DNA from 3 places in the Bacillus sp. JZ39 genome. Region 2 is predicted to be linked to each of the others. Evidence: riboswitches for the same ligand, from Rfam matches in the RefSeq annotation. Region 2 holds a riboswitch; each other region holds the start of a gene.
The links. A riboswitch is a leader RNA that binds a small molecule or an ion and turns the genes downstream of it on or off. The one in region 2 is predicted to bind S-adenosylmethionine.
Positions count from the first base shown of each region.

Region 1 (5,489 bases), 1.5 Mb from region 2:
GTAAAGTAAGTCTTCGTCACATCGCGATATGAAAGGTTCGGATTATAATGCTTCAACAGCTGCTTTTTGACAGACTCTTCAAAGATTTTCGCGTTACCGATATAACGATCTTGAAGCGGAGTACAGCCGCGCTCAAGCAGGCTCTTTCCTCTCATACCTTCAGGCATAACGGCAGCAACGTGCAGAAGCATCTTTTTCAAGCCGGACGGGATCCGTTCAAACGGTTTAAGCGAAAGCGGTTCACGGTAAATGTTATATCCGCCGAAGAGCTCATCCGCTCCTTCACCTGATAAAGCAACCGTAACATGTTTTTTCGCTTCTTTTGCAACAAAGTACAACGGAATCGCTGCCGGATCAGCAAGCGGGTCATCAAAATGCCATACGATCTTCGGAAGCTCATTCATGTATTCCTCAGGCGAAATGACTTTGCTGATATTTTCGATGCCCAGCGCCGCTGCAGTTTCTTTCGCTACATCAACCTCACTGAAGCCCTGCTGTTCAAAGCCGACAGAGAATGTTTTTAAGCTTGGATGAAATTCCTTCGCAACAGACACAATAAAGGAAGAATCAATCCCGCCAGACAGAAACGAACCGACAGGAACGTCACTTCTCATATGAACGTTTACAGAATCATAGATCGCGTCTCGGACTTCTTTCACAAGCTTGTCTTCTTCAGTCTGAACCGGCTTGAAGTTCGCTTTGAAATACGTTTTGAATGTGATATCGCCGTCCGGGCGGATTGTGAATTGTGAACCCGGCTCTACTTTTTTCACATGGGCATCAAGCGTGCTTGGTTCAGGAACAAATTGGAAAGACATGTACTGCTGCAATGCCTCTTTATCTATTTCAATATCATTCTGAGCAACCATTAAACTTTTTCTCTCTGAGGCAAAATAAACCTGATCATTGATCGTTGTGTAGTACAACGGTTTAATGCCGAATGGATCTCTTGCCCCATAAAGCACATGATCGTTTTTATTCCAAATCAGAAAGGCAAACATACCGCGCAGTTTGGACGCCGCTTCTTCTTTATAGTGACGGTAAGTCGCAAGAAGAACCTCTGTGTCCGAATCCGTGTTGAATGTGTACCCCTTTGCTTCAAGCTCTTCTCTCAGTTCAATATAGTTATAGATTTCTCCGTTAAAGATAATCCAATATGTTTCATCTTCATATGATAAAGGCTGTCCGCCATTTTCTACATCAATAATGCTGAGCCGTCTGAATCCGAAGCCGACGTGCTCATCATGGAAATATCCATCACTGTCAGGACCGCGGTGAACGATCATTTGGTTCATTTGTTTGATTAGTTCTTCTTGATCAGCGGTTTGAGCTAACGGATGCTTGTTAAAAACCCCGACAAATCCACACATAGTATTGCCTCCATAATTAAAATTGTCATCATTGAACCCCTATTTATAGACGCTGTGAATAGTATTTGGTTTCACAGTTATGTAAAAAAATAAACATGAATACAACGATAAAAAAGGGAAAGCCGCTTAACCAGTAAGCGGCTATAAAATTATTCTCCTAACGCTTCTTTACGCAGCTGCTCCGCTTTGTCTGTGCGCTCCCATGGAAGGTCAACATCGTGACGTCCAAAGTGGCCGTACGCAGCAGTTTGTTTGTAGATCGGACGGCGCAAATCAAGCATTTTGATAATGCCGGCAGGTCGTAAATCAAAGTTATTGCGAACAACTTCAATCAGTTTTTCCTCAGAAGCTTTTCCTGAACCGAATGTGTTGATTGAGATTGACACAGGCTGTGCAACACCGATCGCGTAAGCAAGCTGTACTTCGCAAGAATCAGCAAGCTCAGCCGCAACGATGTTTTTCGCAACGTATCTTGCCGCATAAGCTGCAGAACGGTCTACCTTCGTCGCGTCCTTACCTGAGAACGCGCCTCCGCCGTGGCGTGCATAGCCGCCGTACGTATCAACGATGATTTTGCGTCCTGTAAGTCCCGCATCCCCTTGAGGGCCTCCGATTACGAAACGTCCTGTAGGGTTGATGAAATATTTTGTTTCTTCATCAATCAGCTCTTCAGGAACAACCGGATTGATGACATGTTCTTTAATGTTGCGCTGAATTTGCTCAAGTGTAATTTCAGGATGATGCTGAGTTGAAATAACAATCGCGTCAATGCGGACTGGTTTGTTATTTTCATCGTACTCAACCGTTACCTGTGTTTTGCCGTCAGGGCGAAGGTACGGAAGAATATCTTCTTTACGGACTTCACTTAGGCGGCGGGCTAATTTATGGGCAAGTGAAATTGGAAGAGGCATAAGCTCTTTCGTTTCGTTGCACGCATAACCGAACATTAATCCTTGGTCACCCGCACCAATCGCTTCAATTTCTTCGTCGCTCATTGTGCCTTCACGGGCTTCAAGCGCTTGGTCTACGCCCATCGCGATATCAGCAGACTGCTCATCAATTGATGTTAAAACCGCACAAGTTTCCGCATCAAATCCGTATTTTGCACGTGTGTATCCGATTTCTTTAATGGTTTGGCGAACCGTTTTCGGAATGTCAACATACGTAGAAGTTGTGATCTCTCCGCTTACAAGAACCAAACCTGTTGTCACAGATGTTTCACAAGCAACACGCGCGTTAGGGTCTTTCTTTAAAATTTCATCTAAAATGCTGTCAGAAATCTGGTCACAGATTTTATCCGGATGCCCCTCCGTAACAGATTCTGATGTAAATAAACGACGATTTTTACTCATGATTTGCTTCCTCCTGCACAAGGCCTCCCGAAAGACCTTGTATATATGATACGGAACTCGCTCCCTCTTATACAATGTACAGTTATATTAGAGAATGTTAATTGGCATATTTATGAAATAAAAAAACCTTTTCCATCGAGGAAAGGGTTTGGTCTTTGTGCCTTTCACTCTTATCGCTCAAGGAATCATACAACCTTGCAACAGGTTAGCACCTTGGTTGTCTCACTCAGTTGAACATAATAAATAACAGAGAAACCGGTTGCTGGGCTTCATAGGGCCTGTCCCTCCGCCAGCTCGGGATAAGAGTATCCGCTCAATGAAATATCTTATCGTAAAAGGGTTTGCAATGTCAATATGATTCAGAAGAAATAGGCACCTATATTGAGGGAAAACAATGGAAATGCACACACAAAAAATAATAAATAGTATAGACTATTTGAAAATATATGTTATACTAATTCACAATTAGCAAAACACAAAAAACGATAAAGGAAGGTTTCATATGAACTCAGTTGATTTGACCGCTGATTTACAAGCCTTATTAACATGTCCAAATGTGCGTCATAATTTATCAGCAGCACAGCTAACAGAAAAAGTCCTCTCCCGAAACGAAGGCATTTTAACATCCACAGGTGCTGTTCGTGCGACTACAGGCGCTTACACAGGACGCTCACCTAAAGATAAATTCATCGTGGAGGAAGAAAGCACGAAAAATAAGATCGATTGGGGCCCGGTGAATCAGCCGATTTCAGAAGAAGCGTTTGAGCGGCTGTACACGAAAGTTGTCAGCTATTTAAAGGAGCGAGATGAGCTGTTTGTTTTCGAAGGATTTGCCGGAGCAGACGAGAAATACAGACTGCCGATCACTGTCGTAAATGAGTTCGCATGGCACAATTTATTTGCGCGGCAGCTGTTTATCCGTCCGGAAGGAAATGATAAGAAAACAGTTGAGCAGCCGTTCACCATTCTTTCTGCTCCGCATTTCAAAGCGGATCCAAAAACAGACGGCACTCATTCCGAAACGTTTATTATTGTCTCTTTCGAAAAGCGGACGATCTTAATCGGCGGAACTGAGTATGCCGGTGAAATGAAGAAGTCCATTTTCTCCATTATGAATTTCCTGCTGCCTGAAAGAGATATTTTATCTATGCACTGCTCCGCCAATGTCGGTGAAAAAGGCGACGTCGCCCTTTTCTTCGGACTGTCAGGAACAGGCAAGACCACCCTGTCGGCAGATGCTGACCGCAAGCTGATCGGTGACGATGAACATGGCTGGTCTGATACAGGCGTCTTTAATATTGAAGGCGGGTGCTACGCTAAGTGCATTCATTTAAGCGAGGAAAAGGAGCCGCAAATCTTTAACGCGATCCGTTTCGGGTCTGTTCTCGAAAATGTCGTTGTTGACGAAGATACACGCGAAGCCAATTATGATGATTCCTTCTATACTGAAAACACGCGGGCAGCTTACCCGATTCATATGATTGACAACATCGTGACTCCAAGCATGGCCGGCCATCCGTCAGCAATTGTATTTTTGACGGCTGATGCATTCGGAGTCCTGCCGCCGATCAGCAAACTAACGAAGGAGCAGGCCATGTACCATTTCTTGAGCGGTTACACGAGTAAGCTTGCCGGAACCGAACGTGGTGTCACGTCTCCTGAAACGACGTTCTCTACATGCTTCGGCTCACCGTTCCTGCCGCTTCCTGCTCACGTCTATGCTGAAATGCTCGGCAAAAAGATCGATGAACACGGCGCAGACGTTTTCTTAGTCAATACCGGCTGGACCGGGGGCGGCTACGGCACAGGCGAACGAATGAAGCTTTCTTACACTAGAGCAATGGTCAAAGCAGCGATTGAAGGTAAATTAGAGGATGCTGAAATGATAACTGACGATATTTTCGGCCTGCACATTCCAGCACATGTTCCTGGCGTTCCTGATCATATCCTTCAGCCTGAAAATACGTGGACCAACAAGGAAGAATACAAAGAAAAAGCAGTCTACCTTGCAAATGAATTCAAAGAGAACTTTAAAAAGTTCGCACATACCGATGCCATCGCCCAGGCAGGCGGCCCTCTCGTATAAAAAACAAAAGCCAAGAGCAATTATGCTCTTGGCTTGTTTTAATTGACGGAATGCAAAGAAGTCAGCTTGTATGTAATGATGGTCCGGCCTTCTTCCCATTGAAGCTTCTGCACTTCAGCTGTGCCTGACTTTTCGCCAAACTTTGTTTTGCGTACATCCATTGGAATCTCCATCGGATATACTCGGTATCCGTCCTTCTCTAACGTGAATATATTTTCATCTATGCGAACTTCTTTTCCTTTTGTCACAATCAGTGTATTAAATTCAACAGGCATTCCCAAAGTGAAATCCCCTTTCGTTCTCTTTTTTCTTTATCATAACATATTTCACTGTCAGCGGTTTTTCATCCATTGTGTGAGCTGCCGCACGATACGCCGGTTTTCTTTTGGCGGGAAATAATGTGTGAATGTACTGTAGTACCATGTCTCCACCGGCTTATGCAGTTGTTTTAGCTTCTCTTCAAATAAATAGGAATGCTGAATCGAAACATTTTGGTCTTTTTCTCCATGGATTAACAGCACGGGTGCCTGAATTTTGTTTACTTGGTCAAACGGTGTCCTCCATTGATATTCCTCAGGCACCTTTTTCGGTGTTCCGCCGATGACTCTTTTCATCATTCGCCGCAAATCCTGCCGCTCCTCATATGTAAGAATCATATCACTGACGCCTCCCCAGGAAACA
Region 1 is NZ_CP096389.1:2,911,394-2,916,882, forward strand. Features, by position in the region: gene asnB (asparagine synthase (glutamine-hydrolyzing)) at 1-1,370, opposite strand, end outside; gene metK (methionine adenosyltransferase) at 1,520-2,722, opposite strand; SAM riboswitch class I at 2,890-3,028, opposite strand; gene pckA (phosphoenolpyruvate carboxykinase (ATP)) at 3,225-4,808, shown strand; gene M1D65_RS14940 (DUF2584 domain-containing protein) at 4,847-5,089, opposite strand; gene M1D65_RS14945 (alpha/beta hydrolase family protein) at 5,141-5,489, opposite strand, start outside.
Region 1: linked by a shared signal. The riboswitch ahead of metK (methionine adenosyltransferase) and the one ahead of mtnK (S-methyl-5-thioribose kinase) in region 2 are both predicted to bind S-adenosylmethionine.

Region 2 (5,489 bases):
TGATTTTAGCCAAGCCCCAGGCCATTATGTATGAGGAAAAACATGTTACCCAAATTATGAGGGACACGATAGACCTTCTAAATGCGCAAGCCAATCTCAGCAATGTACAAATGCAACTTGATTTAATTGACGACATTCCCCCGATTTACTGTGAACCGAATCAGCTGAAACAGGTTTTTATCAATATATTAAAAAACGCCATCGAAGTGATGCCTGACGGCGGAAATATTTTTGTAACGATAAAGGCATTGGATCAAGATCATGTTCTAATCTCCTTAAAAGACGAGGGAATCGGAATGACAGAAGATAAATTAAAGCGACTTGGTGAACCGTTTTATACGACAAAGGAACGGGGAACTGGACTTGGGCTTATGGTAAGCTATAAAATTATTGAAGAACATCAAGGCGAGATTATGGTAGAAAGTGAAGAAGGGAAGGGCACCGTTTTCCATATTACGCTTCCTGTCAGACAGAATGCTGAAGAAAGAAGGAATGATGAATGAACTACTATACGACAGCCGAAACGCCGCTCGGTGAACTTATCATTGCCGAAGAGGAGGACCGGATCACTCGTCTATTTCTCAGTCAGGAAGATTGGGTGGATTGGAAAGAAACGGTTCAGAATACTGAGCATAAGGAAACACCTAATCTTGCAGAAGCGAAACAACAGCTTCAAGAATATTTCGCAGGCGAAAGGAAGACATTCTCCCTGCCGCTCAGCCAAAAGGGCACTCCTTTTCAGCAAAAAGTGTGGCAAGCGCTGGAGAGGATTCCATATGGCGAATCCCGAAGCTATGCGGATATTGCCGCTGCTGTCGGCAGTCCGAAAGCGGTGCGCGCTGTCGGGCAGGCTAATAAACGTAACGACCTGCCGATTTTTGTCCCGTGCCACAGAGTGATCGGCAAAAACAGTGCGTTAACAGGATACGCCGGAAGCAAAACGGAGATCAAAGCATTTTTGCTAAACATCGAGCGAATCTCCTATAAAGAAAAATAAAACATATGGCACGTTCCCTTTTTTCACGGCCGACATATCATTTTATTAAGTTAAAAAAGTTGGTCTGATGAAAAAGGAGGACAAAGCAATTGAAGCCGAGCCGCTCTGAGAAACTTGCCGTTTTTGCCGAACTGTTTGTGAAACTGCATATCTTATCAAGCGCTCAAAAAGATGAAATCATCAATGTTAACAAAAAGAAACAAAAAAACCGCTGACTCGGCTCCAAATGAGCAAAGTCCAGCGGTTTTTTAATGCACCTTTTCTCCTTTAAACAGCTGTTCAATCTCTTCTTCATAGTTTCCGGTCATAATCCCTTTTTCTGTGATGATTCCTGAAATGAGATCATGAGGTGTAATGTCGAAAGCGGGATTAAAGACAGGCACATTGGATGGAGCGGTCCGAACTCCGGAAATCTGCCTGACTTCCTCGGGATCTCGTTCCTCTATCGGGATATCAGCGCCGCATTTGACCTTTGTATCAAATGTAGATAAAGGTGCGGCGACAAAAAACGGAATATCAAAGGCGTTTGCTAAAATAGCAAGACCGTATGTGCCGATTTTATTTGCCGTATCACCGTTCTTTGCAATTCGGTCGGCTCCGACGATAACAGCGGAAATTTGTTTTTCCTTCATCGTATGGGCGGCCATGCTGTCTGTGATCAGAGTGACATCAATGCCCCCCTGCATCAGCTCCCAAGCAGTAAGGCGTGAACCTTGCAGGACAGGCCTTGTTTCACAGGCATAAATGTGTAATCCCAAATCTTTTTGTTTGGCCAAGTAAAACGGAGCTAGCGCCGTTCCATAGCGGCTTGTCGCGATTGAGCCGGCATTGCAGATCGTCATGATCCTGTCGCCTTTTTTGAAAAGCTGCAGGGCGTTTTGGCCGATCAACCGGCACGTTTCCTCATCCTCGACCTGAATCTGAATGGCTTCATGGACAAGGTTTGTTTTTGCTTCATTTACGGAAATCGCGTTTTCGACCGAATGACTCAGTCTCTCAAGCGCCCATGACAAATTAATGGCGGTAGGCCGTGAGCTGTTTAAATATTGTTTGATGTCTTCCAGTCTGCGGCGGAATTCCGTGACATTGTCTGTTTCAATGTCTTTGGCAGCAAGCGCCAGTCCGAAGGCAGCTGTAATGCCGATCGCCGGAGCGCCCCTTACTTTGAGCGTGACAATCGCATCAAATACATCCTCTTTCGTCGTCAGCTCCAAATATTCCGTCTCATCAGGAAGCTTTTGCTGATTTAAAATGGTAATAGCTGTTTCTTTCCATTCAACAGAACGTGGAACAGCAAATGAATGGGTCATGAATAGATCATTCCTTTACAAGTAACTTAAATAATTCAATAACATCTGTTATCGTTTTGAATTCCGAACGTTTTTCGATAAAGGCTGTGCCGGTTTCGAGCGCCAAGCGTTTTCTGCCGATTCGTTTATCAAACGGCACGATCGTATCCAGGTCAGCTACATGGGCAAGGCCGATCGTGCGTCGTATCAGCTCACAGCCCGCAAATCCGATTGCTTCTTCAAAAATATGGCTGAGCGTATCAGTGAGGTAACCGTCGATGTTGGCGTAAACATCCAGACTGTCCTTCTGCCAGGCTTCACTAAACGTCTCCTTAAACGTTTCCCAGACCTGGTTGACATGTTCATATAACGGCTCTCTGTCAGCCTCGTCACGGCTGAGTGCGTTCAAAAATAAGTTGGCGATAAATTGCCCTACATCAAAGCCGATCGGTCCGTAAAAAGCAAACTCAGGATCAATCACCTTTGTTTCGTGCTCACTTGCGAAAATGCTTCCTGTATGCAAATCACCATGAATCAACGTTTCTGCAGACGTTAAAAATGACTTTTTCAGCTTAGCGGCTTCGATTTTAACGCTGTCATTATTCCAAAGCTTTTCGACAAAAGGACGAAGCTCTTCTTCAAAATCATTTGTGTCATGGTCGAAGAAAGGATCTGTAAAAACAAGTCTTTCCGTAATGTCGCATAGCTCTGGATTTGTAAACTGTTTAACAAGCTGTTTTTTCACCTTAGGTTCAAGCGCGTAATCTGATGAGTAGAAAAGTGTTTTTCCTAAAAATTCACCGATGTGCTGCGACAGATGAGGATAGTTTTCACCCTCAATGAGTCCTTTTCTTGCGATCTTGAGATGAGAGAGATCCTCCATGACGGTAACCGCCATTTCCGTATCAGAATAAAACACTCTTGGAACCAGGTGAGGCACATGCTCGCCCTGACGGATGAGAGCGCTGCTTTCGATTCTTGCACGGTCGATTGTCAGCGGCCAGCTTTCTCCCACCACTTTTGCATACGGAACCGCCTGTTTAATGATCAATGCTCTGTCATGTTCTTGATCATAAATATGAAAAACGTAATTTAAGTTGCCGTCTCCAATCTCCTGGCATGTCAGCGTGCTTTTGCTTGGAAATAGGCCAAGCTTCACCGCCAACGCCACAGCGGAGCTTTCATTTAACGTTTCGTATAAAGGTGTTTTTGTGACTCCCATCATCATAACCTCCAATTATGTAATTAATTAATATGTGGCTGTAAAAAAGCCTCCTTCTCAGAGAGAAGGAGGCTTAACATCTATGTCCGCCTCTCTTATCTCTCAGATCAGATCTGAATGGAATTAGCACCGTGCCTTAAGAGACCAGCGTCTCGGCGCGAAAAAGATGCGCCCCATTTCACAATGGAATTACGGTCGGTTGCTGTTGGGGTCAAAAGGCCAAATCCCTCGCCCAACTCTCGATAAGAGAATATATTCACTTGTTTGACAATTCTAATTTATCAGTTGATGAACATGGTAACAGGTAATTTAGTTAGTTGTCAATATATTTTTTAATATAAATCTTTTCTGATATCATCGAAAACAGGAATGCTCTCCCGAACTTCTGCGCTTTCTTGAAGGTCGATTTCCGCTCGGACTATGCCTTCTTCCCGGCCGCCTTCAGCAAGTACACGCCCCCATGGATCAATAATCAGGCTATGTCCTGCAAATTCATTATCCGGATTTGAACCGGTACAATTGCAGGCTGCGACAAAGCATTGGTTTTCAATGGCTCGCGCAATAAGCAGGCTTTTCCAATGATCAAGGCGGGGAAGAGGCCATTCCGCAGAAATAAACAGCACGTTGGCGCCTTTTGTCGTATGTTTTCTGATCCATTCCGGAAAACGGATATCGTAACAGATCAATCCAGAGCTTTTGACGCCGTCAAGCTCAAAGTATCCGTCTTCGGAACCGGCTGATAAATACAGATGCTCATCCATCAGCTGAAAAAGATGGGCTTTTCTGTACTCTTTAATGATTTGCCCTTCCTTATCCGCGATGTACATTGTATTATAAACATCAGAATTCTTCCTGACAGCGACCGATCCGGCGACAATATGAACACCATGTTTTTTTGCCGTTTTCTTCAGCCAGCTCTGAGCGGAGCGGCCGTCTTCATCAGCGAGTTCATCAAGATTGGCCAGATCATATCCGGTCGTCCATAATTCAGGCAGAACAAGAACATCAGCATGTTTGCTTTCTTTTTCGATGAAAAATTCAGCCTTTTTTATATTTTCCGAAGGTTTTCCGTATGAAATATCAAATTGAAGACAAGATATCGTCCATTTCATCTTTTTAACACCCCAAATTTTTCTTTACTTTTTTCATTTAACCATATATGATGATGGACTATCATTTCAAGATTTTTTTAGAAGGAGAGAATAGATGAAATTTGAACAGTCTCATGTATTGAAGGAATTGCCTAAACAATTCTTCGCTTCTTTGGTGCAGAAAGTGAACCGAAAGCTCGCAGAAGGACATGACGTTATCAATCTGGGACAGGGAAATCCAGATCAGCCGACTCCTGAACATATTGTTGAGGAGATGAAACGAGCTGTCGCTGATCCTGAGAATCATAAATATTCGTCTTTTCGCGGCTCATACCGTCTGAAGTCAGCGGCTGCTGCATTTTACAAAAGAGAATACGGCATTGATCTGGATCCGGAAACCGAAGTCGCTATATTATTCGGCGGAAAAGCCGGTCTAGTCGAGCTCCCGCAATGCTTGTTGAATCCCGGTGATACGATTTTAGTTCCCGATCCGGGTTATCCTGATTACTGGTCGGGTGTCACACTTGCAAAAGCAAAAATGGAAATGATGCCGCTCGTAAAGGACAGGGCGTTTCTCCCTGATTACAGCAGCATAACCGCTGAAGTAAGGAAACAGGCGAAATTGATGTATTTAAATTATCCGAATAATCCGACCGGAGCTGTTGCTACTTCCGAGTTCTTTGAAGATACCGTGCGTTTTGCGACTGAAAACGGAATCTGCGTCGTTCACGATTTTGCTTACGGCGCTGTCGGATTTGACGGCTGCAAGCCTTTAAGCTTTTTGCAGACTGAAGGTGCGAAGGATATCGGAATTGAAATTTACACGCTGTCAAAAACGTATAATATGGCAGGATGGCGGGTTGGCTTTGCCGTCGGAAACGCTTCGGTCA
Region 2 is NZ_CP096389.1:1,391,042-1,396,530, forward strand. Features, by position in the region: gene kinE (sporulation two-component system sensor histidine kinase KinE) at 1-503, shown strand, start outside; gene ogt (methylated-DNA--protein-cysteine methyltransferase) at 500-997, shown strand; gene M1D65_RS07315 (hypothetical protein) at 1,087-1,212, shown strand; gene mtnA (S-methyl-5-thioribose-1-phosphate isomerase) at 1,246-2,307, opposite strand; gene mtnK (S-methyl-5-thioribose kinase) at 2,315-3,508, opposite strand; SAM riboswitch class I at 3,601-3,757, opposite strand; gene M1D65_RS07330 (carbon-nitrogen family hydrolase) at 3,841-4,620, opposite strand; gene mtnE (methionine-glutamine aminotransferase) at 4,715-5,489, shown strand, end outside.

Region 3 (5,489 bases), 160 kb from region 2:
ACGATTGGACATAAGCAGGATTATGCCGGAACCGAAAAAATCAGCTATGTCCCGTTTCAGCGGGTATACAAAGAACTGGAAAAGCAGCAGGAGAATCAAACGGCAGCTGAAAGAAAAGTAAACGAGATGAAACGTAAGCGCTCTCTTTATAAGAGATTGCGAGAAAAAGGAATGGGCACATATATTAATCGATATGTATAAAAAACCGTTCATACCAGAGAACGGTTTTTTTATATGCAGTAAAAATCCGGATCTCAAAAGATCCGGATGCGTTCAGTCCTTCATCATTTGTAAGTGCGGAATGCCGGCATCGAGGAATTCTTTTTCAGAAAGCACGCGATACCCGTGTTTCTTGTAAAACGGCACAGCCTGTGTTTGCGCGTTTAAAATGAAACCGGAAGCGCCTCCGTCTGCCGCGGCTTTTTCGAGCGCTTTCATAATGATGCCGCCGACACCGGCTGAGCGGTGGCTTTTCAGTACGCAAATCCGCTCTAACTTGCCGTAGCCGTCCTTCATGCGCCATCTTCCGGCACCGACAGGCTTTTCACCGTCATACACGACGATATGCTCTGACTCATTTTCAAGTTCGTCAATTTCTTCTTCAGCAGGCACGTTTTGTTCTTTGACAAAGACTTCTTCTCTTACATAGAATGCATCTTTCAGTTGTTCTTCATTTTTTGCGATAACTGCTTTCATTATTCTCCTCTGCCTAGCAAGAAGGTTTCATATACTGTCCACGATCCGTTTTCCAACTGGTAAAGCAAGTGGAAACGGTCAACGATTTCTTCATGCGACACTTCCTGCATTTTTAATTGTCCCAGCACATCTGAATGCTCATCGTCGGAAAGATTTTGGCCGACCGTCACATGCGGAACGAAATTATATTCCTGTTCTCCTGCCAACACACCGGTGTATAGCTTTTCATTGAGTGTTTTTAACTCTTCCGTCGGTTCTGCTTTGATGTAAATGACATTATTGACAGGCGCAAATGAGCTGTATTTTGTCATTTTGAGAACGAGTGGGTGGGACTCTTTTGCGATGTTTCTTAAATGTGATACGAGCTGATCCGCTTTCTCCTCCGCGCATTCAAAGGATGCTCTCAGCGTCAAATGAGGCGGGATTAGAGAGTAGCTTGGGTCATAGCGCTTTCTGTAAGAGTTTGCAAGGTCTTGGAGCTTTTTTGATGGAAATAAAACGATTCCGTATTTCATATTATGTCCCTCCTGGAAATAAAGTATGATAGAGTGTTAAAGCATTTTTTTCAGCGCCGGGGTGATGAGCGGCTGCCAGTATGTCCATTTGTGGTCTCCGTCAAATGGCTCGAAATCATAATCGGAAAGCTTTTTCTCCAGCAGCTGTTTCAGCTCCCGGTTCGGTTCTGTAAAGTCCAGAATGTTCCCGTCTGTCGTGTGGACGTCAGTTTCTTTTGTTCCGATTTGGTGATAAATAGAGAGGTGTTTGATATCGTCTGACTGTTTTACGGCTTCTAGTACGTGTTTGTCAACATAGGGAGACTGCATGATGATGTTGCCAAACATATTCGGATAATCAAGCGCTGTCATAAGTGACACGGTTGCTCCGAGCGAATCACCGATCAGCGTTCGGCCGTAACCGATCTGATAGGTTGGATACTCATCATCTGCAAAAGGAACGAGCTCATGGGCGATGAACCGTTTATAAGCCGAAAATTTTGAACCCTCCGGATGATAGGTGTTTCTGCGCTCTTTTACATCCTTATAAGGAACACCGATAATAATGCTCCGGTCTATTTCGCGTTTCGACAGCAATTCCTCAACCTGTCTGCCGATTCTCCCCAGCCTGAAATAATCGTGGCCGTCCTGCGCGATAATGACATGGTATTTATAAAGCGGGGAGTAGTTGGACGGCAGATAAACAAGCAAGGTCATTTCCTCGTTAAGCTCTTTTGAAAAGAATTTCTTTTCTTGCACTGTGCCGTTTTTCGGTGCCATAAAAACATTCCTCCAGGACATCACTATACTTTCTTGCATTTTCAATTATTGTACCATGAATTATTAGAAATTTCTCTCTTTAAACGGTTCGGCACACGAAGAAAAAAGTGTTGAAATAAACTGTGAATTGCGCTAATATAAAACAATCAGAAAATTGAAATCGATATTTCTTATCGTGAGAGGTGGAGGGACTGGCCCTTAGAAACCTCAGCAACCGGCTTGTTTTGCATGTGCAAAGCGCCAAGGTGCTAAATCCAGCAAGCGTTTTTTATGCTTGGAAGATAAGAAGAAGCGTTAAACCCCTTCTTCTTATGAAGAAGGGGTTTTTATTTTGAAAAGGGAAGGTGTCAGCTATATGTCACAGCACGTTGAAACGAAATTAGCTCAAATTGGGAACCGTAGCGATGAAGTCACGGGAACAGTGAGTGCTCCTATCTATTTATCAACAGCATACCGCCACAGAGGGATCGGAGAATCTACCGGATTTGATTATGTCCGCACAAAAAATCCGACACGCCAGCTTGTTGAGGACGCGATCGCTAACTTAGAAAACGGCGCGAGAGGGCTTGCCTTTAGTTCGGGAATGGCTGCTATCCAAACGATTATGGCGCTGTTTAAAAGCGGAGATGAACTGATCGTTTCATCGGACCTATATGGCGGCACGTACCGTTTATTTGAAAATGAATGGAAAAAATACGGCTTGACTTTTCATTATGATGATTTCAGCGATGAGGACTGTTTACGCTCTAAGATTACGCCGAATACAAAAGCGGTGTTTGTGGAAACGCCGACAAACCCCCTCATGCAGGAGGCGGACATTGAACATATTGCCCGGATTACAAAGGAGCACGGTCTTCTGCTGATCGTAGATAATACATTTTATACACCGGTCTTGCAGCGGCCGCTTGAGCTGGGAGCTGACATTGTCATTCACAGCGCAACCAAGTATTTAGGCGGGCATAACGATCTGCTTGCTGGACTTGTCGTGGTGAAGGATGAGCAGCTCGGAGAGGAAATGTTTCAGCATCAAAATGCAATCGGCGCCGTCCTGCCGCCATTTGATTCGTGGCTTCTGATGAGAGGAATGAAGACGCTGAGCCTCAGAATGCGCCAGCATCAGGCAAACGCGCAGGAGCTTGCGGCGTTTTTAGAAGAGCAGGAAGAAATTTCGGATGTGCTGTATCCCGGAAAAGGCGGCATGCTGTCCTTCCGTCTGCAAAAAGAAGAATGGGTCAATCCGTTTTTAAAAGCGCTGAAGACCATTTGTTTTGCAGAAAGCCTCGGCGGGGTGGAAAGCTTTATTACATACCCTGCGACCCAGACGCACATGGATATTCCTGAAGAGATCCGCATCGCAAACGGGGTGTGCAATCGGTTGCTGCGCTTTTCTGTCGGTATTGAACATGCGGAAGATTTAAAAGAGGATCTAAAACAGGCATTATGTCAGGTCAAAGAGGGAGCTGTTTCTTTTGAGTAAACACAATTGGACGCTGGAAACCCAGCTCGTGCACAATCCATTTAAAACAGACGGCGGAACCGGGGCGGTCAGTGTACCGATTCAGCACGCCTCGACTTTTCACCAATCTTCATTTGAAGAGTTCGGGGCATATGATTACAGCCGCTCTGGCACGCCGACAAGAACAGCTCTCGAAGAAACAATTGCCGCACTGGAAGGCGGAACAAGAGGATTTGCTTTCAGTTCAGGCATGGCTGCCATCTCAACAGCATTTTTACTGCTGTCACAGGGTGATCACGTTCTTGTGACAGAAGATGTATACGGCGGAACCTTCCGTATGGTGACAGAGGTGCTGACCCGGTTTGGCATTGAGCATACGTTTGTCGACATGACGGATCGTAATGAAGTGGCGCGGAGCATCAAGCCGAATACAAAGGTCATTTATATGGAGACGCCATCAAATCCGACACTTGGGATTACGGATATTAAAGCGATTGTTCAGCTTGCAAAAGAAAACGGCTGTCTGACCTTTCTGGACAATACATTCATGACACCGGCACTGCAGCGTCCGCTTGACCTCGGCGTGGATATTGTACTTCACAGCGCGACAAAATTCTTAAGCGGACACAGCGATGTGCTCTCAGGTTTGGCTGCTGTCAAAGATGAAGAGCTTGGGAAGCAGCTGTATAAGCTGCAAAACGCGTTCGGCGCCGTCCTTGGCGTGCAAGATTGCTGGCTCGTGCTGCGCGGCTTAAAAACGTTGCAGGTCCGTTTAGAAAAAGCGAGCCAAACAGCCCAGCGGCTTGCGGAATTTTTCCAGAAGCACCCGGCGGTCAAGCGCGTGTATTATCCGGGACTGGCTGATCATCCCGGCGCTGAAACCCATAAAAGCCAGTCAACGGGAGCGGGCGCCGTGCTATCTTTTGAGCTTGAAAGCAAAGAGGCCGTTAAGAAGTTAGTCGAGAATGTGTCACTGCCGGTCTTCGCTGTCAGCCTTGGCGCCGTGGAATCGATTTTGTCCTATCCGGCAACGATGTCTCACGCGGCAATGCCTAAGGAAGAGCGTGAAAAACGCGGTATCACTGATGGCCTGCTCCGTCTGAGTGTGGGCGTCGAACATGCAGATGATTTAGAACACGATTTCGAACAAGCGCTGAAAGAAATTGCTCCAGTTGCGGTTCGTTAAAAAAGAAGCCGGGGATGGCCGGCTTCTTTTATTATTGTTCGTCATCAGGATTCAGAATCGCGAGGACTTGATGATCCTCCCAAACGCCATTAATTTTTACATTTTTTCGGGCGATGCCTTCTTTATGAAATCCCGCTTTTTCTAAAACACGCATGGACCCGAGATTACGGGGCATCACACCGGCTTCAATCCGATGCAGTTTCAATTCGTGGAACGCATAATCAACAACCAATCTGACTGCCTCTGTCATAATGCCCTTTCCATTATGAGCTTTGTCTAAAAAATACCCAATGAACGCAGTTTGCAGCGCCCCACGGATGATTTGAAAGAGCGAAACCGTCCCGATTAATCTATCGTCTGACGCTGTAAAGATGCCAAAATGATATTCTTCATCTTTCTCAAGTCTTTCCTGATACTCGGTTATTCGTTTTCTTTGCCCCTCAACCGTATAGTAATCGTCTGCGCGTATCATAGAAAACTGTTCGAAAAAATCTCGATTTTCACTTTGCAGCCGCAGATTTTCTTCGGCATCCGTTACTTCTAAAGGTCTAACATAAATGGTTTTTCCTTTTAACATACAGTGATCTCTCCGTTCTCGTGTCAGCATTCCTCTTACATTATTCTCAGGGAAATGCAAATATCCTTTTTATAAGAAGGAAGAAAACCAATTTCCCATAAAAGTGCCAACATAGTTGCCGATTAAGTAGCCGAGCGTACCGACAAGCATGATCGGGGCGACAAGCTCCCGCCATCCCTTGGCAATTGCCATCGCAGCCGCAGTCGTCGGTCCCCCGACAGTAGCGTTGACGGCGAGCAGAATTTCTTCAAGCCGCACACGGAACAATTTTCCGGCAGCTAAGGAAACCGCTAAATTGCT
Region 3 is NZ_CP096389.1:1,226,608-1,232,096, forward strand. Features, by position in the region: gene M1D65_RS06380 (hypothetical protein) at 1-201, shown strand, start outside; gene M1D65_RS06385 (GNAT family N-acetyltransferase) at 274-696, opposite strand; gene M1D65_RS06390 (YjcG family protein) at 696-1,211, opposite strand; gene M1D65_RS06395 (esterase family protein) at 1,248-1,970, opposite strand; SAM riboswitch class I at 2,138-2,258, shown strand; gene metI (cystathionine gamma-synthase/O-acetylhomoserine thiolyase) at 2,326-3,447, shown strand; gene metC (cystathionine beta-lyase) at 3,440-4,612, shown strand; gene M1D65_RS06410 (GNAT family N-acetyltransferase) at 4,644-5,189, opposite strand; gene M1D65_RS06415 (DUF819 family protein) at 5,259-5,489, opposite strand, start outside.
Region 3: linked by a shared signal. The riboswitch ahead of metI (cystathionine gamma-synthase/O-acetylhomoserine thiolyase) and the one ahead of mtnK (S-methyl-5-thioribose kinase) in region 2 are both predicted to bind S-adenosylmethionine.